3 regions of the Geobacillus sp. C56-T2 genome follow, and region 1 is predicted to be linked to each of the others. Evidence: riboswitches for the same ligand, from Rfam matches in the RefSeq annotation. Region 1 holds a riboswitch; each other region holds the start of a gene.
What was found. Region 1 has a riboswitch for S-adenosylmethionine ahead of mtnK (S-methyl-5-thioribose kinase). Riboswitches for the same ligand answer to the same signal wherever they lie in the genome.
Positions count from the first base shown of each region.

Region 2: it holds a riboswitch for S-adenosylmethionine, as region 1 does, so the genes downstream of both, GC56T2_RS06605 (hypothetical protein) here and mtnK (S-methyl-5-thioribose kinase) in region 1, are expected to answer to the same signal.
Region 3: it holds a riboswitch for S-adenosylmethionine, as region 1 does, so the genes downstream of both, GC56T2_RS03610 (bifunctional homocysteine S-methyltransferase/methylenetetrahydrofolate reductase) here and mtnK (S-methyl-5-thioribose kinase) in region 1, are expected to answer to the same signal.

Region 1 is NZ_VJWB01000001.1:904,927-908,953, reverse strand. Features, by position in the region: gene GC56T2_RS04670 (pyridoxal phosphate-dependent aminotransferase) at 1-833, opposite strand, end outside; gene GC56T2_RS04665 (carbon-nitrogen family hydrolase) at 932-1,747, shown strand; SAM riboswitch class I at 1,841-2,009, shown strand; gene mtnK (S-methyl-5-thioribose kinase) at 2,095-3,285, shown strand; gene mtnA (S-methyl-5-thioribose-1-phosphate isomerase) at 3,356-4,027, shown strand, end outside.
Region 2 is NZ_VJWB01000001.1:1,294,216-1,298,242, reverse strand. Features, by position in the region: gene GC56T2_RS06615 (PaaI family thioesterase) at 1-158, opposite strand, end outside; gene GC56T2_RS06610 (VOC family protein) at 710-1,093, opposite strand; gene GC56T2_RS06605 (hypothetical protein) at 1,120-1,455, opposite strand; SAM riboswitch class I at 1,522-1,626, opposite strand; gene opp4A (oligopeptide ABC transporter substrate-binding protein) at 1,677-3,461, opposite strand; gene GC56T2_RS06595 (ABC transporter permease) at 3,475-4,027, opposite strand, start outside.
Region 3 is NZ_VJWB01000001.1:709,546-713,572, forward strand. Features, by position in the region: gene metH (methionine synthase) at 1-827, opposite strand, end outside; gene GC56T2_RS03610 (bifunctional homocysteine S-methyltransferase/methylenetetrahydrofolate reductase) at 820-2,670, opposite strand; SAM riboswitch class I at 2,741-2,842, opposite strand; gene GC56T2_RS03615 (hypothetical protein) at 3,027-3,344, shown strand; gene GC56T2_RS03620 (ABC transporter ATP-binding protein) at 3,490-4,027, shown strand, end outside.

The DNA.
Region 1 (4,027 bases):
GCGCCGAACAGGCTGACGTACAAATGATCTTGCAGCAGCTCAAGCGCCCGAATGATCCGCTCGTTGCCGACGGCAAACGCGACGCGCCAGCCGGCCATATTGTACGTTTTCGAAAACGTGTAAATCTCGACGCCGACGTCTTTCGCCCCGTCAACTTCGAGGAAGCTGACCGGCTTTTTGCCGTCAAAACCGATCGCCCCGTAAGCAAAATCGTGCACGACGGCAATGCCGTGCTTGGCGGCGAACGCCACCGTCTCGGCGAAAAACTCGTTCGTCGCCGTCGCACCGGTCGGGTTGTTCGGATAGTTTAAAAACATCAGTTTCGCCTGATCGGCGACCGCCGCCGGAATGGCGCTGTAATCGGGCAAAAATTGCTGCTCGGCGACAAGCGGCATCATTTCCATCCGCGCGCGGGCGAGCGCGATTCCCGACCAGTAATCCGGATAGCCCGGGTCCGGGACGAGCACCACATCGCCCGGGTTGACGAGGCAAAGCGGCAGCTCGACAAGCCCGGCCTTGCCGCCAAACAAAATGGCGACTTCGCGGGTCGGGTCGACCTTAACTCCATACTCGCGCGCATAAAAGGCGGCAACGGCTTCTTTCAAAAACGAGTAGCCTTGAAACGGCGAATATTTATGGTACTTCGGATTGGCCGCCGCCCGCTGCATCGCCTCAACGATATGCTTCGGCGTCGGCTGGTCCGGATTGCCTTGCCCTAAATTAATGACATCATGCCCGGCTTTGATTTTCTCTCCCACTTTGGCGACAAGCGAAGCAAAAAACTGCTTCGGCAGCTGTTCAAGCAGTTCGGAAAAAGGAAATTCGATCGTCATCGCCCACACCTTCTCAAAAATTCTTGAAATTCTAGTGCAACATCATATATCGTAAAAAGCAAAATGTAAAGCAAATTTTTTCATTGGGGTGAAAAACAATGACCATCCGCATCGCTTGCCTCCAGCTCGATATCGCGTTTGGCGATCCGCAAACGAACGAACAGCGAGCCGAAACAGCCGTGCAATCCGCCGCCAACGAAGGAGCCGATATCGTCGTGCTTCCGGAACTATGGACGACCGGCTATGACTTGGCGCGCCTAGACGAAATTGCCGATGACGATGCCGTGCGGGCGAAAGCGTTCGCCTCCCGCCTAGCGCAAACATACGGCGTCCATTTCGTCGCCGGCTCAGTCGCCAAAAAAACCGCTGCCGGTGTGACGAACACGATGATTGTCGCCGACCGGAGCGGCCAAATCGTCAGTGAATATAGCAAACTTCATCTGTTCCAATTGATGGATGAGCATTTGTATTTGCAGCCGGGAAACGAACCAGGGTTATTTTCACTTAGCGGGCTGTCGTGCGCCGGAGTCATTTGCTATGACATCCGCTTTCCGGAGTGGATTCGCGTCCATGCTTTAGCCGGGGCGGAAGTGCTGTTTGTCGTCGCCGAATGGCCGCTTCCTCGCCTTCACCATTGGCGGACGTTGCTGATGGCGCGAGCGATTGAAAATCAATGCTACGTCATCGCCTGCAATCGGGCCGGAAGCGACCCGAACAACGTCTTTGCCGGCCATTCACTCATTATCGACCCGTGGGGCGAAATCATCGCCGAGGCCGATGAAAAGCCGGGCGTTCTTCTAGCGGACATCGACCCGGCGCTCGTTAAAGAGGTGCGTGCGCGCATCCCGGTGTTTGCCGACCGCCGGCCGCACGATTACGACGAGGCGGCAAAAAAATTTTTCAAAACGTATTGACAATCCGCCTGCCCAACCTGTATCATTCGAATCAAGCAACCAAACGATTGTTAACATCGTGAAAATTGCAAAAACTCAATAGCTAGACCGGTACTCTTATCAAGAGTTGGCTGAGGGAATTGGCCCAATGAAGCCCAGCAACCGACCGTAATGCTATCGTGAGATAGGGCGCACGCCAAGGGCGGCGCCGGAAGCGACCCGCTTCCGCAGGGCACGGTGCTAAGTCCAACAGAAAGACCGCTGTCTTTCTGAAAGATAAGAGGCGCGAAGACGATGCATCTTCAAGCCTCTTTCCGTATGCGAAAGAGGCTTTTTCATTTGCCAAAACGTAAAGGGGGAACGTGAAAATGACGATTGTCCAATCAGCTGTTTACGAACCGCTCACCGAACAAAAAGCGACCGCCCTCGCCGTCCGCCTCGGCTTGTTCCGCGACGGGGCGCCGCTTCTGTGCCGTGAGATCGGCGACGGAAACTTGAACCTTGTTTTTCATATCGTCGACCAAGAAACGAAGCAAGGCGTCATCATCAAACAAGCGCTGCCGTACGCGAAAGTTGTCGGGGAAAGCTGGCCGCTTACGTTAAAGCGCGCCGTCATTGAAAGCAACGCGCTGCGCACGTTTGCCAGCTATGTGCCGCAATACGTTCCGAAAGTCTACTATTCTGACGAATCGCTCGCCATCACGGTGATGGAAGATTTGTCCCGCCTGCAAATCGCACGCAAAGGGCTGATCGAAGGGAAAACGTACCCACTGTTGTCGCGGCATATCGGCGAATTCATCGCCAAAACGGCGTTTTACACGTCTGATTTCGGCATGAATCAACAAGAGAAAAAGAAGTTGGCGCAAAGCTTTGTCAATCCAGAGCTATGCAAAATTACGGAAGACCTTGTCTTCACTGATCCGTTTTTCGACCATGACACGAACAACTTTGAAGATGAATTGCGCCCAGACGTTGAAACGCTTTGGCAAGATGACCGCCTCCGCCTCGAAGCGGCGAAGCTGAAGCGTAAGTTTTTAACTGAAGCGGATGTGCTCTTGCATGGCGATTTGCATACCGGCAGCATTTTCGCCAGCGACGACGAAACGAAAGTGATCGACCCGGAATTCGCCTTTTACGGCCCGATCGGGTTTGACCTTGGCCAATTTTTCGCCAACTTGCTGTTAAATGCGTTGTCCCGCCCTGAAGCGGAGCGTCAACCGCTCTTTGTTCACATCGACTCAACATGGAAGGTGTTTACGTCCATTTTCGCTGAGCTGTGGCAGACGGAAAGCGTCGAAACGTACGCCGCGACGCCCGGACTGCTTGATGAGGTGCTGCGGCAGGCGTTCGTTGACGCCGTCGGTTTTGCCGGCTGCGAAGTCATCCGCCGGACGATCGGCCTCGCCCATGTGGCGGATCTCGACGGCATTGAACAAAAAGACGAACGGCTCGCTGCGAAACGGCACGCGCTCCGTCTCGGCCGCCGCCTGATCGTTGAGCGCGCCGAACTGGCGGGAACGGACGGCTTCCGCCGCCTGTTTATCGAAACGGAACGATGACACCCTCTGTCCGGGCCGGCCGTCCAACGCCAGCTTGGGCCAATCGACCAACCGAGAAAGGAAGACGACGATGAACTCATTTGTCATCCCGCGCTCTGTCGAATGGCATGAGACGCATGTGACGATTTTAAACCAACAAAAACTGCCATCGGTCACCGAATACATCGACTTGCATACGCTCGAAGACGTCCATGAAGCGATCGCGACGTTGAAAGTGCGCGGGGCGCCGGCGATCGGCATCACGGCTGCCTACGGCTTGGCGCTCGCCGCCTCGCGCTATGAAACCGAAGCGGTGGACGAATTTCAGCGCCGCTTGCAACAAGACCGCGACTACTTAGCGAGCGCCCGCCCGACGGCCGTCAACTTGTTTTGGGCGCTCGACCGGCTCGTCGCCGCCGCGAACAGCGCCGCTTCCGTCAACGAAGCGAAAACAACGCTCATTCACGAAGCGATCCGCATCCAAATCGAAGATGAGGATGTGTGCCGCCACATCGGCGAATACGCCTTGTCCCTTTTCCGTCCGGGCGACCGGGTGATGACGATTTGCAACGCCGGTTCGATCGCCACCGCCCGCTACGGGACGGCGCTCGCCCCGTTTTATTTGGCGAAAGAAAAAGGAATCGAGTTGTCCGTCTACGCCCTAGAAACGCGGCCGGTGTTGCAAGGGGCGCGCCTGACCACCTGGGAGCTCATGCAGGCGGGCGTCGATGTGACGCTTATTACCGACAACATGGCGGCGCAA
Region 2 (4,027 bases), 390 kb from region 1:
GTATGTTCGGGGCGCGGCGTGTATACGGTCACCGTCTTGTCCCCTTGCCATCCGGTGCGGAAATGGTGGCCCGTCTCATTCAAACGGCCGCAGCCATAGCACCAAGCGAATTCATCCGGATAGTCGTCTTGAATAGCGTGAACGATCGTTTCTTCCACGAAATCTCCTCCCCTCTTTTTCTAGTATATCATCCAATCGGAAAGGCCTCGACCCCTAAAGCGCACTTTTCGCCCCAAAGTTGCTGTCCATGCCACAATGAGCGTCATGAACAACGAAGCGGCTCCATCAGGAATCGTTCCCGAATGTCAGCCCATACACGGACTGCCATCCGTGCAAAACGAAGCTGACAGGACCTATAAGGCTGGTGATTTCGGGAAAAATACAGCTGGCCACCCATTTCTGTGAAAATGCAGGACTGACGCGGATTTTCATCCCCGGATGAAGGGCAACCCGTTGCCCACGGAACTTTCCGTGAAAATGCCGCACTGGCGCGAGGTTTTCACCCCTAGGTGGAGGGAGATCACACTGCCCATGGAACTTTTCTGAGTAAAAAGGCCACCGATTGGTGTGTGACAGCGGTTTTTCACCGGTCTTCTATGCCACCGATCGACGTGCGGTCAAGGCAAGAAAATAGAAAGAGGCGCCAGCCACGCTCTGGCGCCCAAAGCCCGATCGATGCAAAATCGCGGGCCGCCTGTTTTCATTCTTCTTATCGTTCCGGCTCGTAAAATTCGATCCATTCCCCGTCCGGGCCGAGGAAAAACAAATATTTCGCCCCGTTCGGAAGCTCGGTAATGTCCTCCCAAACGAGCGGAACGCCAAGCGACACGAGCCGCTCTTTCTCCTGCTCAATGCCTTCGACCGTAAATGCGACGTGATGCACTTTTCCTTCCGTCGGCAAATCCGGATTGTATCCTTCGATGAGTTCGACGATGACTTGGCCGTCAAGCCCCAAAAACGCCAGTTTCATCGTCCCATTCGTATGAATCATCTCGCTGAGCAGCTCGAGGCCGACGACGTTTTGATAAAATGCTTTCGATGTTTCGATATCTTTCACTTGGATGCCGACGTGTTCAAATTTTTTGACTGCCATTCGCTGTTCTTCCTTTCTCTCATGTTCTACGATTCAATGGAAAACACAGCCCGCAAATACGGGGTCATTCGCGGTGGAAAAATGCCTTTTTTTCCTAGCTCCTGCCATAGATAGCGGTCAAGGGCGTACGGCCCCTCCGCTTTCCATTCCTCCACCTCATCGTTCGTCAGCACGAGGGAAATCATCGTCCCTTGCGCTTCCCCATACAAGTGGACATAGCCGTCCCCGCGGTCGACATGCACGACCGCCCGGCGATCGAACCGGATGAGCTCCGTCCGCACGCAGCGCATGACGTGAACGGCAAACGTCGCCGCCGGCAAATGCGCCGCCATGCAAGCGCGCAGCGACAGTCGTTCCGCCACGCCCCCTCACCTCCCATCATCAAAAACCCCCCTTCCGCCTCGGAATGACGCGAAAGGGGGTGGCCGTTCTTATCATCCAAAGCGACATCGCTTTGCGGGTGTTAGCACCTTGCCAGCGGCAGGTTGCTGTGGGGTCATCAAGCCCGTTCTCTCGCCCACTCTTGATAAGACGTATGCAATTTGTCTTCTATCTTATCATACATCATCAGAGGCGGCAATCGTCATTGTTCGACTTCCGGCTGCTCGGACGTGACGCCGACATCTTTCCACGTCAGTTTCGAACTCGGATCGACCGTGAAGTTGGCGACGCGGTTGTTGACGGCATAAATGGCCGAACGATACAACGTCGGAATGACCGGAACTTCTTCGTTCATCAATTTTTGCCATTCACTGTAAATTTTCCGGCGATATTCTTTGTCAAACGCCTGTTCAGAATGGCCTTTTTCCAACAGTTCATCGTTTTTCTCATTCACCCAGCGCGAGTAGTTGAACATGACGTTCCGTCCATACAATCCGTATGGATCGACGTCCGTGCCCGTCCCCCACGCGGCTGCGTAAACGTCCACTTTCGGATCGTCTTTTTCGACCATATCATAGAAGGAGTTGAACTCCGCCAAACGTCCGTCCACAAGCTGAACATCGAGGCCGACATCTCTCCAGCATTGCATATAAAATTTAGCCAACGGTTCAGCGATGTCCCCGCCGCTCATTGCCAAGAAGTTGATCTTGAATTTTTTGCCGTTCGGATCTTCGCGGAGGCCATCGCCATCCACATCTTTATATCCGGCTTCATCCAGCAATTGTTTCGCTTTTTCCGGATTGTACGTATACCCTTTGATGGAGCTGTCATGATAGCCCGGGAACGACGGCGGAATGAGCGTGTTCGCCGGGAAGCGCAAACCATGATACAGGCGGTCGGCCACCTCTTGGTTGTTGATGGCGTACGCCATCGCCTGGCGCAGTTTTTTGTTTTGGAATTTCGGATTGTCCATGACGTTTTCCTGCTTTTTCGCATCCCAATGGCCGAGTTTAAAGCCGATATAGTTGTATGCCAAGTCCACTCTGCCGACAAACTGAATGTTTTTCGTCCCTTTCGCGTTCAAATATTGGTCGGTCGGGAACTCGGCGACGTCAATTTCGCCTTTTTTCAGCGCTTGCAGGACGACTTGCGGGCTGACGACTCTCAAAATGACGCCTTCCAAGTTCGGTTTGCCGGCCCAGTAGTCATCATTGCGAACAAACTCGACCGACTCGCCCGGAACGATTTTCTTCACTTTGAACGGTCCGAAGCCGATCGGGTTTTTCCGGATTTTATCCGATTTCGCCAAGTCTTTGATCGGAATGTCTTTCAAGTAATGCTTCGGCAGCGGATACGCCCAAATGCCGGTCAACACCGACGGATTGGCCTGTTTCCATGTGATCGTCAACGTCTTTTTGTCGATGACTTTAATGCCGGAAATTTTATCCGCTTTGCCGCTATGATATTCTTCCATCCCGACGATGCCTTGGATGAGCGCATCGCCATAGCGGACGCCGGTGTAATCTTTATGGCCGATGACCAAATACGCATACTCCAAGTCTTCGGCGGTCACCGGTTGGCCGTCATGCCAGTTGACGTTGTCTTTGATGCGGATCGTCATCGTCTTTTTGTCTTCGGACAACTCGTATGTGGCAGCGCCGTCATTCGTAATCTCATAGTCGCCGTTCGTCCGGAAAAGCGACTCGTCAAAAAATTGCAAAATCTCCGCGTCGGGCGCTCCCGTGTAGAACGCATAGCTGAGCGTTCCTTCAAACGGCGTATCGGACACAAGGCCGTATTTCAGCACGCCGCCATCGATGATTTTCCCGTCGTTTTTCACCGTCATCGGGAATTTGCTGATGTCTTCCTTCTGAGCCGCCGGTTTTTCGTTGTTGTTGCCCTTTCCGCTCGTTGTGTCGGATTTGCCCGTGCACCCGGCGAGCACGAGCAAGAGCGCGGCGAGAGCCGCCAGCCATTTTCTCTTCACATTTTCTTCCCCCTTATCCTAGTCGTTGTCTTGCATCAGCCGCACGTTTCAACGCTTGGCCGATGAAATTTATGCACAGCATCATCACTAAAATAAGCAATGACGCAGGCAACCAAACCCACCATTTGTTTTGCAACACATCCGGATTGGTCGCGTAACTGACGAGCGTGCCCAAGCTCGGCGTGCTCTCCGGCAGCCCGAAGCCAAGATACGTGAGTCCGGACTCGATGCCGATGTTGCCCGCCAAGCTTAACGTCAAATTGACGATAATGATCGAGCTAAGGTTGGGCAAAATTTGAAAAATAATGATTTTCCAATCCGGCGTACCGAGCGTTTTTGACGCGCTGACATAATCCAGCTCGCGCTCGGCCAGCGTTTTGGCGCGAATCAGCCGGGCTTTGCCCGTCCACAAAAACGCGCTCATGATCAAAATGAACGTCAATACATTATATTTAGGCACAATGGCGACAAAAACAATAACGAGCATCAAAAACGGCAGAACGAGAATGAAATCGATGATGCGCATAATGACATTGTCAATCCAGCCGCCAAAATACCCAGCGATC
Region 3 (4,027 bases), 200 kb from region 1:
CGGATTTTTTCCGCGAGCATCTCCGGTGTTTCATGGTAATGCCCTTCTTCGTCCGGCAGGCCGGCGTTCGGGTAACAGCTGACCGCCGTGTCGGCAAGCGAGGCGAGCGTGCGCAAATGATCGGTCATAAACTCCGGGCCGGTCGCGCAGTTTAAGCCGACGGCGATCGGCTTCATGTGGCGGATCGAGATGAAAAACGAATCGATCGCCTGCCCGGCAAGCGTCGTACCCATCGGCTCGATCGTGCCGGAAATCATGAGCGGCACGCGGCGGCCGACCGCTTCAAACGCTTTGGAAATGCCGATGAATCCCGCTTTGACATTCAAGGTATCTTGGCACGTTTCCAAAAGGAGAAGGTCGACGCCGCCCAAAAGCAGTCCGCGCGCCTGTTCTTCATAGGCGGCAACGAGTTCGTCAAACGTCGCTCCGCCCGTGACCGACAAAGTTTTCGTCGTTGGCCCCATCGAACCGGCGACAAAGCGCGGCCAGTCGGGCGTCGCGAACGACTCGGCCGCTTGTTTGGCGAGCTTTGCTGCTTCGATGTTCAGTTCGAGCGCCAAATGGCCAAGCCCGTATTCGTCAAGGACGATGCGCGTCGCCCCGAACGTGTTCGTTTCGATGATGTCCGCGCCGGCTTCCAAGTACGCTTCATGAATGCGGCGGATGACGTGCGGGGCGGTGATGGTCAAGTATTCGTTGCACCCTTCATACGCCTCGCCGCCAAAGTCGGCGGCTGATAAGTTGGCGCTTTGGATCATGGTGCCCATGGCGCCGTCGATGACAAGAATTTTTCGCTGCAGCTGTTGTTCGAAGATGAGGTCAGCCATGAACAACCTTCCTTTCTTTCGTGGCCGCTTCTTTTTCGTGAATGTAGCGGATGAGTTCCACCGTCATGTCGTAACGCAAAAATGGCGTAATTAAATAAATGCCGTGAAACAAGTCGAACGCCGCATCAATGAGCGCTTTGGCGATGGCGATTCCTTCGCGCGCCGCCCGCACCGGGTCGTCACCGCAGGCGGCCATGCGGGCGCGAATCTCATCGGACAACGTAATGCCCGGCACCTCATGATGCAAAAACTCGGCGTTGCGCGCGCTCACAAGCGGCATAATGCCGATGTAAATCGGCGCGTACAAATGTTTTGTCGCTTCGTGCACGGCCACGATTTTCTCTTCCGAATAAATCGGCTGGGTCAAGAAATAGTGGGCGCCGCATTCAATTTTTTTCTCCATCCGTTCGACGGCCTTATCCAAGTGACGGACGTTCGGATTGAACGCCGCGCCGATCGAGAAGTTCGTTTTTTGTCCGAGCGGTTTGCCCGAATACGACAATCCTTCATTAAATTGGCGGATCAAGCGGATTAAATCAAACGACGATAAATCGTACACCGATGTCGCTCCCGGAAAGTCGCCGATTTTTGACGGGTCGCCGGTAATGGCGAGCACGTCGGTGATGCCGAGCGTATGCAGGCCCATCAAGTGCGACTGCAGGCCGATCAAGTTGCGGTCGCGGCACGTAATATGCACGAGCGGGCGGACGCCGAGCCGCTCTTTGATGATGGTCGCGACGGCGGCGTTGCTGATGCGCGGGGTGGCGAGCGAGTTGTCGGCCAGCGTCAGCGCGTCAATGCCGGCGTCATGGAGCGCTTTCGCCCCGGCGAGAAATTTGTCAATGCCCAGTTTTTTCGGGGGATCGAGCTCGACGATCACCGAGCGGCGGGCGCGGACAAGTTCGGGAAGCGGCGTCGCTGATGATGGAATGTCAGATTGGACCGACACCGGCACGGCGCGCCGTTTGACCGTTTTTTCCGTGACCGGCGTCCGGTCTTGCAGCGCCCGCGCCATCGCTTCAATATGTTTCGGCGTCGTGCCGCAGCATCCGCCGAGCAGCCGTACCCCTTGGTCGCGAAACGCTTTCGCCGTTTCCTCAAAGTATTCGGCATTCGTCTCATAGACGAGCCGGCCATCGCGATAGTCGGGGAGGCTCGCGTTTGGGTACGCCGATAAAAAGGCGCGCGTTGGCAGCGGCACTTCCTCGAGCGATTGAAGCATATAGTACGGCCCGAGCCGGCAGTTGAGCCCGACGACATCGGCGCCAAGCGCTTCTAAGCGGGCGAGGGCGTCAGCGAGCGGCGTGCCGTCTTGCAAGACGCCCACTTCATGGAGCGACACATGGGCGATGATCGGCAAGTCCGTCTCTTTGCGGGCGATGGCGAGCACCGTCTCCAACTCTTCTAAATCGTAATACGTCTCGAGCAGCACGCCATCGACCCCCTCGGCGAGCAAGACAAACAGCTGCTCGCGGAACGTCCGCTTCACTTCATCAAGCGGCACGGCGCTTTTGTTTAACGTGCGCAGCCCGCCAATGGTCCCGAGCACGTACGCCCGACCGTTGGCGGCTTGTTTGGCGAGCCGCACCGCCGCCCGGTTGATGGCCGGCACTTCATCTTGCAAGCCGTAGCGGGCGAGTTTCACATAGTTGGCGCCGTATGTATTCGTCTGGATGACGTCGGCGCCTGCCGCGATATAGGCTTCGTGAATATGGACGATGTCTTCCGGTTTCGATAGATTCAATTCTTCAAAACAACGGTCAACGCCATGCGAATAGAGAAGCGTTCCCATTGCCCCGTCGGCGATCAGCACGCGTTGTTTCAGCTCATCAAGCAATCCCATGTTCCATTCCCCCGTTTCTTGGCAAGTAAAAGAAAAAAGCCTTCTAAGAAGAAGACTTTCCGTTCGCTTCTTCTTATCTTCCAGGCTGCTGCCTGTCTGGATTTAGCACCTTGGCCGCGGCCAGGTTGCTGAGGGTTCACCGGGCCAGTCCCTCCCCCTCTCTTGATAAGAATGTCCGTATGCGATTATTAGTTCTTGTTTTGACTATTACTATATAATTTAATGCATTTTCTGAAATTGTTCAATACGGTAAAGAAGAAAATTTGAAAAAATGCAAGGAAGCAAGAAGGGAGCGGCATAGAGAGGGAGAAAAAGATAGGAAAAGGAACGCTCATAATGATATGGGGGGACAAGATATGCCGGTACGTTTACCGATGGAAGAGGAAGTGATGGAGCTTCTCGTCGGCGGTTTTTCTGTTGTCATGTTGATCGCCATCACGACGGTTGTTTTCCTTTGGCGGAAATATCGGGCGCGGCGTTCGGCGTTTTTATGGATAACCGCCCATTTTCTGCTGCACGCTGTCGCTGCCTATTTGGCATGGAGGATCACAGGGTTTGATCTTACCGACGTGCAGGCTTCGGAAGAAATTTCGCTGCTGCTCGGCCAAGCGGGAGTGGCGTGGGGGGCAGGGATGATTTGTTTGTTGATTGGGATGGTGAAGCTTTCAAGATAAGGAAGGGCTGCCGCTCGATTGGTGGCGGCTTTTGTTCCTTTTGGCAACTTTCGGTTCATGGTTGTCATGATTTTTTATTGCCTTTTTTACGCTGAGTATGCTTTCATTAGAAATGACGGAAATAGGTGGAGTAGGGGGGGCGAAGGTGAGCGGACAAGCAATCATCCGCTTTGACCATGTGACGAAGGAATACGATGGGACAGCGGTATTGGACGACGTGAGTTTTGAGATGGAGCGAGGCAAATTTTATACGCTGCTAGGTCCGTCCGGATGTGGGAAGACGACGATTTTGCGGCTGATCGCCGGGTTTATTGAACCGACACAAGGGACGATTTATTTTCACGGGAAGCCGATGAATCACGTTCCGCCCAACAAGCGGCAAGTCAATACGGTGTTTCAAGATTACGCCTTGTTTCCGCATTTGGATGTGTTTGAAAATGTCGCTTTTGGTTTGCGGGTGAAAAAAATGAAAGAAGCGGACGTTCGCCAAAAGGTGAAGGAAGCGCTCCGTTTTGTCAACTTGGAAGGGTATGAACGCCGCCGCATTCAGGAAATGTCCGGAGGCCAGCGGCAGCGCGTCGCGATTGCCCGGGCGATCGTGAATGAGCCGGAAGTGCTGCTTCTTGATGAACCGCTCTCGGCGCTGGATTTGAAGCTGCGCACGGAAATGCAGTACGAGCTTC